2 regions of the Anoxybacillus sp. B2M1 genome follow, and region 1 is predicted to be linked to the other one. Evidence: riboswitches for the same ligand, from Rfam matches in the RefSeq annotation. Region 1 holds a riboswitch; the other holds the start of a gene.
What was found. A riboswitch is a leader RNA that binds a small molecule or an ion and turns the genes downstream of it on or off. The one in region 1 is predicted to bind S-adenosylmethionine.

Region 1 (6,137 bases):
AATTTAAAAGGAGGATATATTCTTAAAATAATGGCAAATAGGAAGCGTATACTCTCTATTGACTACCATGGTTTAAATATCTTTAAAGGTACTGGAAGTATAAAGGTAAGCACACTAGACATATCCCTATACTGCATATGCATTTAGGAGGAAGCGAGACTCATTATATATTTAAATCGTTTGTACCTGACGAACTAAAGATTAAGCCTTTTGCTAAAAATAATCCTAGATATATATTCATTTCAGAATTTATTTTTTAAGGGGAGATTTTTATTGAAACATATTAAAACATTTTTATTAACACAATTAGATGAGAATCCTTATGTAGAATTTTCAACAGGTATAAATGTTAATAAACTTCCATTTATTGTAGAGGAAATTACCTTTGATGATACGATTTCTTTTGACGATGTCAGTTCTGTTATTCAGGGAAAAAAACTAATAATCCCCTATTTTTCGTTATCATCTTTAAATAAAGAGTTAAAAAAATACAAATGTATTATAAAAAAAAATATGAAAATAGCTGTGATTGAAGATTTTGAGTTCAACTTAGATATATTCTATTTGTTGAATGAAATAGAGTATACTAATGTTTATTTTATTGCTGATTTTTTTGATGAAATGGAGATATTATTACCAAAGGACAGAATGGAGGGAATAACATTTAATTTCAACAAATTGAATCAACTAATTTTTATTCAATTTGAATCAAAAAAGATGATAACATTTAAATATTAATTCGTATCGAAAAAGATGTTCTATAGTTATTTATCAATAGTTAGAGGGATGGAAAAACTAATGGGTGACAGACATTCGTTTGTCACCCATTTCACATTGCAGAAAATCTAGTTCGATACAAAGAGCATTCCTGTTAGAAAGGCTTTTAGGAGCTTGAAAGAAAAAGCATCTTGGTATGATGCAGCGGTTGCCAATTGTCAAGTTGACACTGTTATCAATCAAACCAAAGAGAACTAATCGTACGAAAAATTGAACAACCGCCAAACCGTATGGGCGTTTACGTGGGCGAACAGGAAACCAAATACGGTGACGAACCAAAACGGCGATCCGTTCTACTACGTCACCAACTACCGCGGCGACGTCGTCGGCATTGTCGACGAAAACGGCACGACGGTTGCGAATTACAGCTAGGATCCATGGGGCAAAGTGTTGTCGGTTTCGGAAAATGCGGCAGTGACTGGACAGCCAATAGGATATGCAAGAGGGCATCAAACGGGAGGGATTCCGACAAATGTTGTTGAAGATGTAATGAAGAACGGCACTTCAAGAACAGTCATTAGAAACGGTGCAATTAGAATTATTTACAAACATAATGGTGTTAGAGTTGCCGCTGAAGAACGAGGGAAAATCGTGATAGCTCCCATGCGATACTATTAGCAAAAGAGTAGGGTTCAGCGAATATTAGGAGGCAATGAAATGAGAAGGGATTATTATGAAAGAATTGAAAGAGCCGTCAAGTATATTCATGATCATTATGACGAGCCTATTCATCTTGATACATTAGCCAACGTTTCCCATTTTTCGAAATATCATTTTAATCGTATCTTCACTTCGATTGTTGGAATGACACCGATGTCTTATGTGAAAAAAATTCGTCTGCAAAAGTCGGTGTATTACTTAACTGAAACGACTAAATCTATCTTGGAAATCTCCAATCTCTGTGGTTTTGGCTCCGTTTCAAATTTTAATGCTGCTTTTAAACAACATTTTCACATGGTTCCCAGTGACGTAAGAAAAAAACATCAAAATCGCAATATTTCATTAGATATAAGCAAGAATCAAGAAGAATGGTCTGCTCCGATCCGTTATACTTACGCTAACCATCATTTATTAAGGAGAATATGGAGCATGAATATAACGATTAAAGAGCTTCCTGACTATGAAGTGGCTTTTGTTAGGCATGTGGGTAGTTATTTAGAAACGTATTATGCATGGAATCAATTAAACGAATGGGCAAACCGAAACGGATTGTATCCGCCAGAGCACGATTTTATTGGCATCTCATTGGATGATCCACTTGTTGTAGAAGAATTTGCTTGCCGCTATGATGCGTGTGTGACGCTGCCGACCGGTTTCAAGGGAGATGAAGATCCCGATATTCAATATAAAACAATACCTGGCGGATTATATGCCTTATATCAGTTTTACGATACGATTGATAAATTAGCGATTGCGTATCAAAGTTTATTTGGACAGTGGTTGCCAAATAGTGAGTATGATGCGGATGATAGGCCGTGCCTGGAATTTTGTATGAATAATCCAGAAACAGATCCGGAAGGAAAGTGTAAAGTTCATTTATATGTCCCTATAAAAGAAAGGGGATCATCTAGCGGGGGCTAGGAATAGGACGAATGATCTGGCGACGATGGTCGATCGTAATGAAGAAGTCCTTGTCATTTTGATGTTGTTCATCCTTTTTTTGGAAATTAAAAAATGGTTGTCATTTCCATAAAATAATGGTAGCATAGGAATAACTGAATAAGTCTTATCAAGAGTGAACGAGAGATCGGGCTCAATGACTTCACAGCAACCTGCGCTTGACGCAAGGTGCTCCTACCCGCAAAGCGCTTCGCTTTGAATGATAAGGACGGCTTCAAGCTCTTTTCGCGTCATTCATGGCGGAAAGAGCTTTTTATTTTGGCAGAGCCGTTTGTGACCATCCTTATTGAGAAAGGGGCGAGACTGATGAGCGAAACGATCCGCAGGTACATGGCGTGCCATATGAAAGCTGCTTCATTCGCTTTACATGTTGCCAGCGGTGTAAAACGTCAGCTTCGTCAATGGGATTCTACAGCGATTTTTTACATTGATCACCATACGAACTTTTTTCTATTGTATGGGCAAGCATTTGGAAAACCGTTTCAACTGTTACTTACGTTGGCGGAAGTGGAAGTGTTCAAAGCAGAAGAGCCCTATGCGCTCGATCGTTACATTTGGCGGGAGCTAAGAGAGCAAGGGCTGCCGGTCGGGCAGATTGATTAAAAACGTTAGAAAAGAAAAAGGAGAGGGAGCTATGGAAGTCGAAATAGATGAGCATGCTGGTATTCGAGGAAAAGACATGGAAACGAATGTCAGCGGAATGAGATTGACTCAGCGAAATGGGCGGTTCTTGTCTCCTAAATGGCATGTCGCTATGCTCATTGATCCCTTCGAAACCTTACCTTAGCGAGAGGGAATGAAACAAGAAAAAAGGACGGTTGCCATCGCTTAGAGTACCGTTCATGAGGAAAAACGGTAGGGCCTTTATTTTTTCTTCGGCACGAGCAGCAAATGGCCGGAATTCTCAAATTGGTAAAGTAAAAAGAGAAAAACAAGCGTCCCGATGTAAAGCGGGACCTTGTTTGGGATTTTCATGTTACGATCTTTGATTAGAGGGAACGATCGATATGATCTATTATTTTGTTGTTAATAAAATCTCGGGAAACGGAAAAGGGCTGAAAGTTTGGAAAAAGGTTGAAAAGCTGCTTCAAGAGAAGCAGGTAAATTATCAAGTTCGTTTTACAGAACGTCCAAAACATGCGGTAGAAATAGTGAAGGAGTTTTCTTCTGAAGCATGCAATGCGGTTGTCGCCGTTGGCGGCGATGGCACAATCCATGATGTGGCAAACGGGCTCATTCATTCGAATATACCTTTAGGGATTATTCCGGCAGGGTCAGGAAATGATTTAGCAAGGGCTCTTGATATACCGATGGACTATAAAAGGGCGTTGGAACGTATTTTAAAAGGAAAGAAAAGAAAAATGGACGTTGGAAAAATTGGCGAAGAATACTGCATGACTGTGACGGGAATCGGATTTGACGGCAAAGTGGCGGAGATCAACAATGCCGCTAAATATAAAGATTTATTAAATCTCGTTAGGTTAGGCGATCTTTCCTATGGATTGAGCGTTTTGCATGCTTTATTCCAATATCGTCCCGTCCGCATTCAATTAAAAATTGACGGGGAGGTTCAATTTTTTTCAAATGTATGGTTCATTGCCATTGCTAATACTCCGAATTACGGCGGAGGGATTAAAATATGTCCGGATGCTTGTTACTATGACGGACTTTTTGACATTTGTATCGTACATAGCGTCACAAAATGGGAGCTGTTACGCACGTTTCCAAAAGCGTATAAAGGAAAGCATGTTTCACATCCAAGTGTCACCATGATCAAAGGAAAACAGGTAGAAATTATCGCTGAACCGCCGATAATTGTCCAAAGCGATGGCGAGATTCTCACGAAAACTCCAGTGAATGTAACGATTCAGAAGGAGGCGTTGCTAATTATGTGACCCTCCCGCAGGTAAAAAAGCTGTTCAAGCCATTTATTTTCATCTAAGGAACGCTTTGTGGGCAAATGAATAGGTTCACTGGCGTTTCTTGTTCGAGAGAAGAAGCAGGAAGATCATTCTGTTTTTAGTAGCATAATAGATCATCAGCACTAATGATATATTTATACTATTTTATAAATTCTAAAAATTAATTGAAAAATAGTGGAAAAAGTGATTAAATAAATGGTAAGTAGTATACATTTCAATGATCATGCTTAAAGGATTCGTTGCACGAAATTATAGAAACGATGTTTCTTATTACAAAACAATAAGGGGTGTGAGGATTGCTCGCCACAGAATTTTTATCAGAATTAAAGGCGATTTTGCGCGACAGCCACGTTCAAGTAGAAGAAGATGTGGGACATCCGCTGGGAAATAGCGGTCGGATCACCGTTTGTCCGCAGTCGGAAGAGGAGATTTCCAATGTTTTAATGTATGCAGACAACCATGGAAAAAAAGTAACGATTGCCGGCGGCGGAACGAAGAGAGGATTTGGCGGGGGAACGGAAGTCGCCGATCTTTTGCTTTTACTGGCGGAATATAAAGGAGTTGTCGAGCATAACGTTGGTGACATGACATTAACGGTTAAAGCCGGGACACCATTTCAATCTTTGCAGGAATATTTAGCCGAATATAACCAAACGATCGCGTTAGATCCGATATGGCCAGAATATGCCACGATTGGTGGAGTGATTGCAGCGAACGACAGCGGTCCGAAACGATTTCGTTATGGTTCTGCTCGCGACAGCGTCATTGGAATGAGAATTGTTTACCCGAATGGAACGATTATCCGCTCGGGCGGCAAAGTGGTTAAAAATGTGGCTGGCTATGATATGAATAAGCTGTTTATCGGTTCTATGGGGACGCTCGGAGTGATATCGGAAGTAACGTTGAAGCTTCGCCCGCTTCCGAAATATGAAAGCCTTATTCTATTATCCTTTCAAGAAGGAAAGATGGAAGAAATACGCGCTTTTGCTGTGGAATTGCTAGATTCGCTGATGGAACCGACATCCCTGGAATTGTTAAGCCCTTCTTTATCGGAGCGGTTAACAGGAAATCATGCTTATACAGTAGCGATCAGCTTTGAAGATGTCGAAAGCGCTGTCCATTACCAGGAGAATTTTGTCAAGCGCATTCAGCCAGCCAAAACAAACATAACGATTTTACCATTAAAAGAAGCGCGAGCATTTTGGAGACAATTTTACACCATCGCTCCGAATGGGAGGGAAAGCGGAAGCAGCAACGAAATAGAGGCTGCTTTGAAAATCGGCGTTGTCAATCTCGATGCTCTTCAAGTCATAAAAGCAAGCCATATTTTACAAGACGCTATGAATATAGCTGTTGAGGCGCATGGCGGTCTTGGGCATGGACTATGTCAAATATATATCAAAGGGACGGGCGAAGAGATTGTTGCTGCCATTGAGCGGCTTCGTCAGTTTGTGATCCCGCTTGGCGGATACGTGATTGTGAAACATTTGCCGTTGGCGCTTCGGCAAAAAGTAGAGGTTTGGGGTGAAAAACCGTCTTATTTCTTCCTATTAGAAGGTATTAAAACAAAAATAGATCCCCATTCTACTCTTAATCATGGACGATTTGTAGGAGGGATATAATGTGAGTGTAAGAGAGAACGATGTAAAACAAGCACCGGCATGTACAGCGGCGAGCTTGGGGAATTATCTTTGGAATGACCCTCCTGATGAAAGCAAATGGGCCGATTGTGTTCATTGCGGCATGTGCTTGGAATCCTGTCCAACTTATGAACAAACGGGGCAAGAACAGCATTCTCCGCGCGGACGCGTCCATCTG
Region 2 (6,137 bases), 220 kb from region 1:
TTAAAAGTTTATTGTTGCAGCTGCAAACCTATTTTCAAGAATGGACGGAAAACAATGGAGCGAAATATACGCTGACGGATTTAATATCGTGTTCAAAGCAAATGGAAGAATTAAAGGAAAAAGTCAAACGAATTGCTGATAGCGATATTTCTGTGCTCATCCGCGGGGAAAGCGGCACCGGCAAAGAATTGTTCGCTCACAGCATCCATCAGCTCAGCAGCAGAAGCCAAAAACCGTTTGTTAAAGTCAATTGCGGCGCCATTCCCGAGCATTTATTGGAATCCGAGTTATTTGGTTATGAGGAAGGAGCCTTCACAGGCGCCAAAAAGGGCGGAAAGAAAGGCAAATTTCAGCTCGCTGACGGCGGCACCATTTTTCTTGACGAAATTGGCGATTTGCCATTGCATATGCAAGTCAAGCTGCTGCGTGTGCTGCAGGAAAAAGAAATGGAGCCGATCGGCTCGATAAAGACGGTATCTGTCGATGTCCGAATCATTGCCGCTACCAATCGCCCATTAGAAAAAATGGTAGAGGAAAAACGATTTCGCGAAGATCTTTATTATCGAATTAATGTGATTCCATTTGTGATTCCGCCCCTGCGCGAACGGCCAGGGGATATCGAAATGCTCGCTTATCATTTTATGAAAAAAATCGCCAAGCGATCAGGGAAAAGAGTGAATGCAATCAGCGCAGAGGTCATGAAGCTGCTGCGACAGCATGTGTGGCCGGGGAATATTCGTGAATTAGAAAATGTCATGGAGGTGGCGGTTCATTTTGCCAATGGCGAAACGATTACAGTGGATGCCCTTCCGGAATATTTGAAAGCGAATTCATCTTATCAAATGAAAGGAAAAACACTAAAAGAACTGCTGGAGGAAACAGAAAAAGCAGCGATTCAACAAAGCCTGCAGCGCTGCGGCCGTGATAAACAAAAAGCCGCGAAAGAACTGGGCATCAGCAAATCAGCCATGTATGAAAAAATCAAAAAATACGGTTTATCATAATGTAAAGATTCCACTTTTTCGGAAATCATTCCGGGAAAGCGGAATCTTTTCGTCATATTGGGATGTATATCTTGTCCTTTTCAAGTAAGGTGCTGTTTAACTGCAAGCGCCATCGGCTCAGTCGCTCCGTCCCGCACTGCGGCGGCCATAGCCTCCTCGGCGGGCGCTTTTCTAATTGCCGTGATTCAAATGCTGATGAAAGAGCTTCCAGAGGAACGGAATGGAAAGGACAGGAGGACAATCAAACGGTTTTCGTTTCATTCCTTTTTATTGGCATATTTTTTGCAATAAAAAACAAATGAATCACTCTAAAAAGGAGGGGAGAAAAGAAGGCGAGGTCAATTGGTGCCGAAATGTCAATGAGGAAACGCATCGCTTTTACCTTTTTCTGCGTGAAACTGTAAGTCGTTGACCGCTGTTGTGTTGGAGACAAACATAGGGGGTGCTGAGGAAATGTGGAGTATGATCGGTCTCATTGGGGGATTGGCTTTATTAATTTATTTGACCATGAGAGGGATGAATTTATTTATTGCCGCGCCGTTATGCGCCCTTTTAGTGGCGGTGCTGGGCGGATTGGCCCTTTTCCCGCAGCAGGTTGGCGAGGGGGAGGCCAGCTTTGTCGGAAATTATATGGCAGGATTTTCCAGCTTTATTCAATCGTGGTATTTAATGTTTTTACTTGGCGCCATTTTTGGAAAAGTCATGGAGGATAGCGGAGCGGCAGAAAGTGTAGCACAATGGATTGTCGCAAAGCTTGGCATGAAGCGAACGGTTTTGGCGGTTGTAATTGCCTGCGCCGTACTGACATACGGCGGTGTCAGCCTATTTGTCGTAGCGTTTTCCGTTTATCCGATGGCTGTCAGTTTATTTAAACAAGCGAATTTGCCGCGGCGTTTTATTCCGGGGGCATTAGCGTTTGGGTCCGTGACGTTTTCGATGACATCAGCTGGTTCGCCGGAAATTCAAAACTGGATTCCCATTGAGTATTTAAAAACATCGCCGTATGCAGGTTGGGAAGTTAGCATCATTGTCTCCATTTTCATGGCGATTTTCGGGTATTGGTGGTTAAAGCGCATGGTGATGAAAGCGGTTGCAAAAGGAGAGAAATTTGTAGCAAGAGAGGGAGATCCACTGGACGGTACAAGGGAATTGCCGCCTCCTATTTTGGGGTTTATTCCGCTTCTTGTCGTGTTGGTAATTGCTTTTGTTTTCCATCATTCGTTGCAGCAATCGGCATTAATCGTGGCGCTTCTTGGCGGAGTCATTGCGGTATATGCTCTCAATCGCCGCTATTTCCAAAACTTTAGCGGGGCTGTTTCTGAGGGAACTTTAGGCGCATTGATCGCGCTTGGAAATACGGCGGCCGTCGTCGGTTTTGGCGGTGTGGCGAAAGCCGTTCCAGCGTTTACGGATGCCGTGCACGCGATTACCAGTATTCCAGGCAGTCCATTAATTGGCAGCGCTATTGCTGTCAGTGTCATCGCTGGCCTAACCGGCTCGTCATCAGGAGGTCAGGCTATTGCTCTTCCGTTGCTCGCTCCGCATTATTTGGATATGGGAGTCCATCCTGAAGCGCTGCATCGGGTGGTCGCGATTTCGTCAGGAGCTTTGGATTCTTTGCCGCATAATGGCTATGTCGTGACAACGATTCGAGCGATTTGCGGTGAAACGCACCGCGAGGCATATGGCGCGGTTGGGGCTTTAACGGTTATTGTACCTGCTCTTGGGACGATTCTTGCGATTATTCTTTTCTCATTAGGACTAGGGATATGAACGAGGAGGAATGAAAAATGGTAGACGATCAAGTATTGTTCATAACAGGAGCGGCGCAAGGAATCGGCTTTGAAATCGCCAAATGCTTTGCTGAGCATGGCACGAAAGTCGTTCTTAGTGATATCAATGAAAGGGCTGTCCAAAAAGCAGCCGAATCGTTATGTGCACAAGGCTGGGATGCATGGGGACTGAAGTGTGATGTAACAAAAGAAGAGGAAATCAAACAAATGTTGGCTCAAACTGTTTCTCGTTATGGCCGGATTGACATTTTAGTGAATAACGCTGGGCTGCAGCATGTGGCGCCGATTGAAGAATTTCCTTCCGAATCGTTTGAAAAACTGATTCGCGTCATGCTTATTGCGCCGTTTTTGGCGATAAAGCATGTATTTCCCATCATGAAGCAGCAGCGTTATGGCCGGATTATCAATATGGCCTCGATTAACGGTTTGGTCGGCTTTGCCGGCAAAGCGGCGTATAATAGCGCGAAACATGGGGTCATTGGCCTAACCAAAGTAGCTGCTCTAGAAGGAGCCGCTCATGGTATTACAGTGAACGCTTTATGCCCGGGATATGTCGATACGCCGCTTGTACGCAACCAGCTGGCCGATTTGGCCGCAACACGCCGCGTGCCGCTTGAGCATGTATTAGAGGAAGTCATTTATCCGCTTGTGCCGCAGCAGCGCCTGCTGTCAACGAAAGAAGTGGCCGATTATGCGCTCTTTTTAGCAAGCGAAAAAGCAAAGGGAATTACCGGGCAGGCCGTTGTGATCGATGGAGGATATACCGCGCAGTAAAAAAAAGCTTGCAAATTATCAGAAAATCATGTAAATTGATAGAAAATCAGAAAATTCCATATCGTCGTTCATTCTTATCAAGAGAAGCGGAGGGAACTGGCCCAGTGAAGCTTCAGCAACCAGCCGATATCGGTCAGGTGCTAAATCCAGCGAATTGGTTTCAATTCGAAAGATAAGAAGAAGCGCTTTTGTTGATCTGTAAAAGTCTTCTTCTTAAAGAAGGCTTTTTTTATTGGAGGAAAGGAAGGAGAAAAAAGGATGGAAAAAGTAGAAACCTTACTGGCGCAGATTGGCAACAGAAGCGAGAAGCTGACAGGAACCGTCAATCCGCCTGTCTATTTTTCCACCGCTTATCGCCATGAGGGAATTGGTCAATCAACAGGATTTGATTACATCCGTACCGGAAACCCGACGCGCAAAATTGTAGAAGAAGCCATTGCTAAACTGGAGGGAGGAGATCAAGGGTATGCATTCAGTTCGGGAATGGCGGCGATTCAGACGGTGCTTTCCCTGTTTGAAAGCGGTGATGAATTTTTAGTGTCTGCCGATTTATATGGAGGAACGTATCGGCTATTTGAAAGAGGCTGGAGAAAGTACGGCTTAGCGTTTCATTATGTTGACTTTCGCGACATACAATTAGTGGAGAAATCGATTTCGAAAAACACAAAGGCGATTTTTTTAGAAACGCCGACAAACCCGCTTATGCAGGAGACAGACATCGACGAGGTGGCGAAACTGGCCAAACGCCACGGGCTGCTTTTGATTGTGGATAATACGTTTTATACGCCTGTGATCCAGCAGCCGATTCGCCACGGAGCGGATCTCGTCATCCATAGCGCAACAAAATATTTAGGAGGTCATAATGATGTGCTCGCTGGTCTCGTCGTCGCAAAGGGTGAGCCTCTTTGTCAACGGCTGGCCGAGTATCACAACGCAATCGGCGCGGTCCTGTCGCCATTTGATTCATGGCTGTTGATTCGCGGCATGAAAACACTGGCGCTGCGAATGAGGCAACATGAAGAAAATGCGCGGAGAATCAGCGAATTTTTGGCATCACACGAAGCGGTCACGGATGTGCTGTATCCAAGAAGAGGAGGCATGCTGTCCTTTCGCCTGCGTGAAGAGCGGTGGGTCAACCGCTTTTTGCAAAGCTTAAACGTCATTACATTCGCTGAAAGCTTAGGAGGAGTTGAAAGTTTTATTACATACCCGGCGACGCAAACGCATGCCGATATCCCTGAAGAGATTCGGATTGCCAATGGGGTATGCAACCGCTTATTGCGCTTTTCTGTAGGCATTGAGCATGTGGAGGATTTAATCGCTGATTTGTCGCAGGCCTTGGAAAATATGAAAGAGGTGTAGCGCAATGGAAAAATCATTTTCATTTCAAACCAACTTATTGCATAACAAATGGAAAGTGGATGAGCAGACAGGAGCGGTCAGCGTGCCCATTCAGCACGCTTCGACGTTCCATCAAGCGGATTTTGATGTGTTTGGAAAGTATGATTATAGCCGATCTGGAAATCCGACGCGCGAGGCGCTTGAAGAGACGATAGCGGAGCTGGAAGGAGGAATCCGCGGCTTTGCCTTCTCTTCGGGAATGGCGGCGATTTCGACCGCGTTTTTGTTGCTTTCCAAAGGGGATCATGTGCTCGTGACCGAAGATGTATACGGCGGAACGTACCGAATGATTACCGAAGTATTAAGCCGTTTTGGCATCGAGTACACGTTTGTCGATATGACGGATTTGCATGCAGTCGCTTCCCACATCCGGCCAAATACAAAAGTGATTTATGTAGAAACCCCTTCCAACCCGCTATTAAAAATTACGGATATTCGCGGCATTGTGAAGCTGGCAAAAGCGAACGGTTGTTTAACCTTTTTAGACAATACGTTTATGACTCCGGCATTGCAGCGGCCGCTTGAGCTCGGCGTCGATGTTGTGTTGCATAGCGCGACAAAATTTTTATCAGGACATAGCGATGTGGTGGCCGGGTTAGCGGTTGTCAAAGATCGCGGGCTGGCCGAGCGGCTGTATAAGCTGCAAAATGCCTTTGGCGCCATATTGGGAGTGCAAGATGCTTGGCTCGTTCTGCGCGGCTTAAAAACCCTTCACGTCCGTTTACAGCAATCAAGCCAATCGGCGCTGAAAATCGCTTCGTTTTTAGCGAAGCACCCAAAGGTAGAGGAAGTGTACTATCCAGGACTTTCTTATCATCCGGGACATTCGGTACAACGGTACCAAGCAGAGGGATTTGGCGCGGTGCTTTCGTTTCGCTTAGCAGATGAAGCGGCCGTCCGTACGTTTGTCAAGCATGTCCAAATTCCGGTGTTTGCCGTCAGCTTAGGAGCGGTCGAATCGATCTTATCGTATCCGGCTAAAATGTCGCATGCGGCGATGCCAAAAGAGGAAAGAGAACAAAGAGGAATTACAGATGGCTTGCTGCGTTTAAGTGTCGGATTGGAGGCCGCAGAAGACTTGATTGCCGACTTTGAACGAGGATTGTCCTATGTCAGCGCGAAAGAAAGCTTGGCTCCATCATTCTAAAAGCCAACGTCCGCTTTT

Region 2: another riboswitch for S-adenosylmethionine. It lies ahead of GFC28_RS08470 (methionine biosynthesis PLP-dependent protein); the one in region 1 lies ahead of GFC28_RS07395 (hypothetical protein).

The regions. Positions count from the first base shown of each region.
Region 1 covers NZ_CP015435.1:1,536,377-1,542,513, reverse strand. The annotation lists gene GFC28_RS07415 (RHS repeat-associated core domain-containing protein) at 1-147, shown strand, start outside; gene GFC28_RS07410 (hypothetical protein) at 274-738, shown strand; gene GFC28_RS07405 (hypothetical protein) at 1,168-1,395, shown strand; gene GFC28_RS18750 (AraC family transcriptional regulator) at 1,435-2,358, shown strand; SAM riboswitch class I at 2,501-2,606, shown strand; gene GFC28_RS07395 (hypothetical protein) at 2,704-3,000, shown strand; gene GFC28_RS19230 (hypothetical protein) at 3,032-3,184, shown strand; gene GFC28_RS07390 (diacylglycerol/lipid kinase family protein) at 3,405-4,292, shown strand; gene GFC28_RS07385 (FAD-binding oxidoreductase) at 4,616-5,941, shown strand; gene GFC28_RS07380 ((Fe-S)-binding protein) at 5,943-6,137, shown strand, end outside.
Region 2 covers NZ_CP015435.1:1,759,358-1,765,494, reverse strand. The annotation lists gene GFC28_RS08490 (sigma-54 interaction domain-containing protein) at 1-1,004, shown strand, start outside; gene GFC28_RS08480 (GntP family permease) at 1,458-2,777, shown strand; gene GFC28_RS08475 (3-hydroxybutyrate dehydrogenase) at 2,795-3,571, shown strand; SAM riboswitch class I at 3,643-3,750, shown strand; gene GFC28_RS08470 (methionine biosynthesis PLP-dependent protein) at 3,830-4,933, shown strand; gene metC (cystathionine beta-lyase) at 4,938-6,119, shown strand.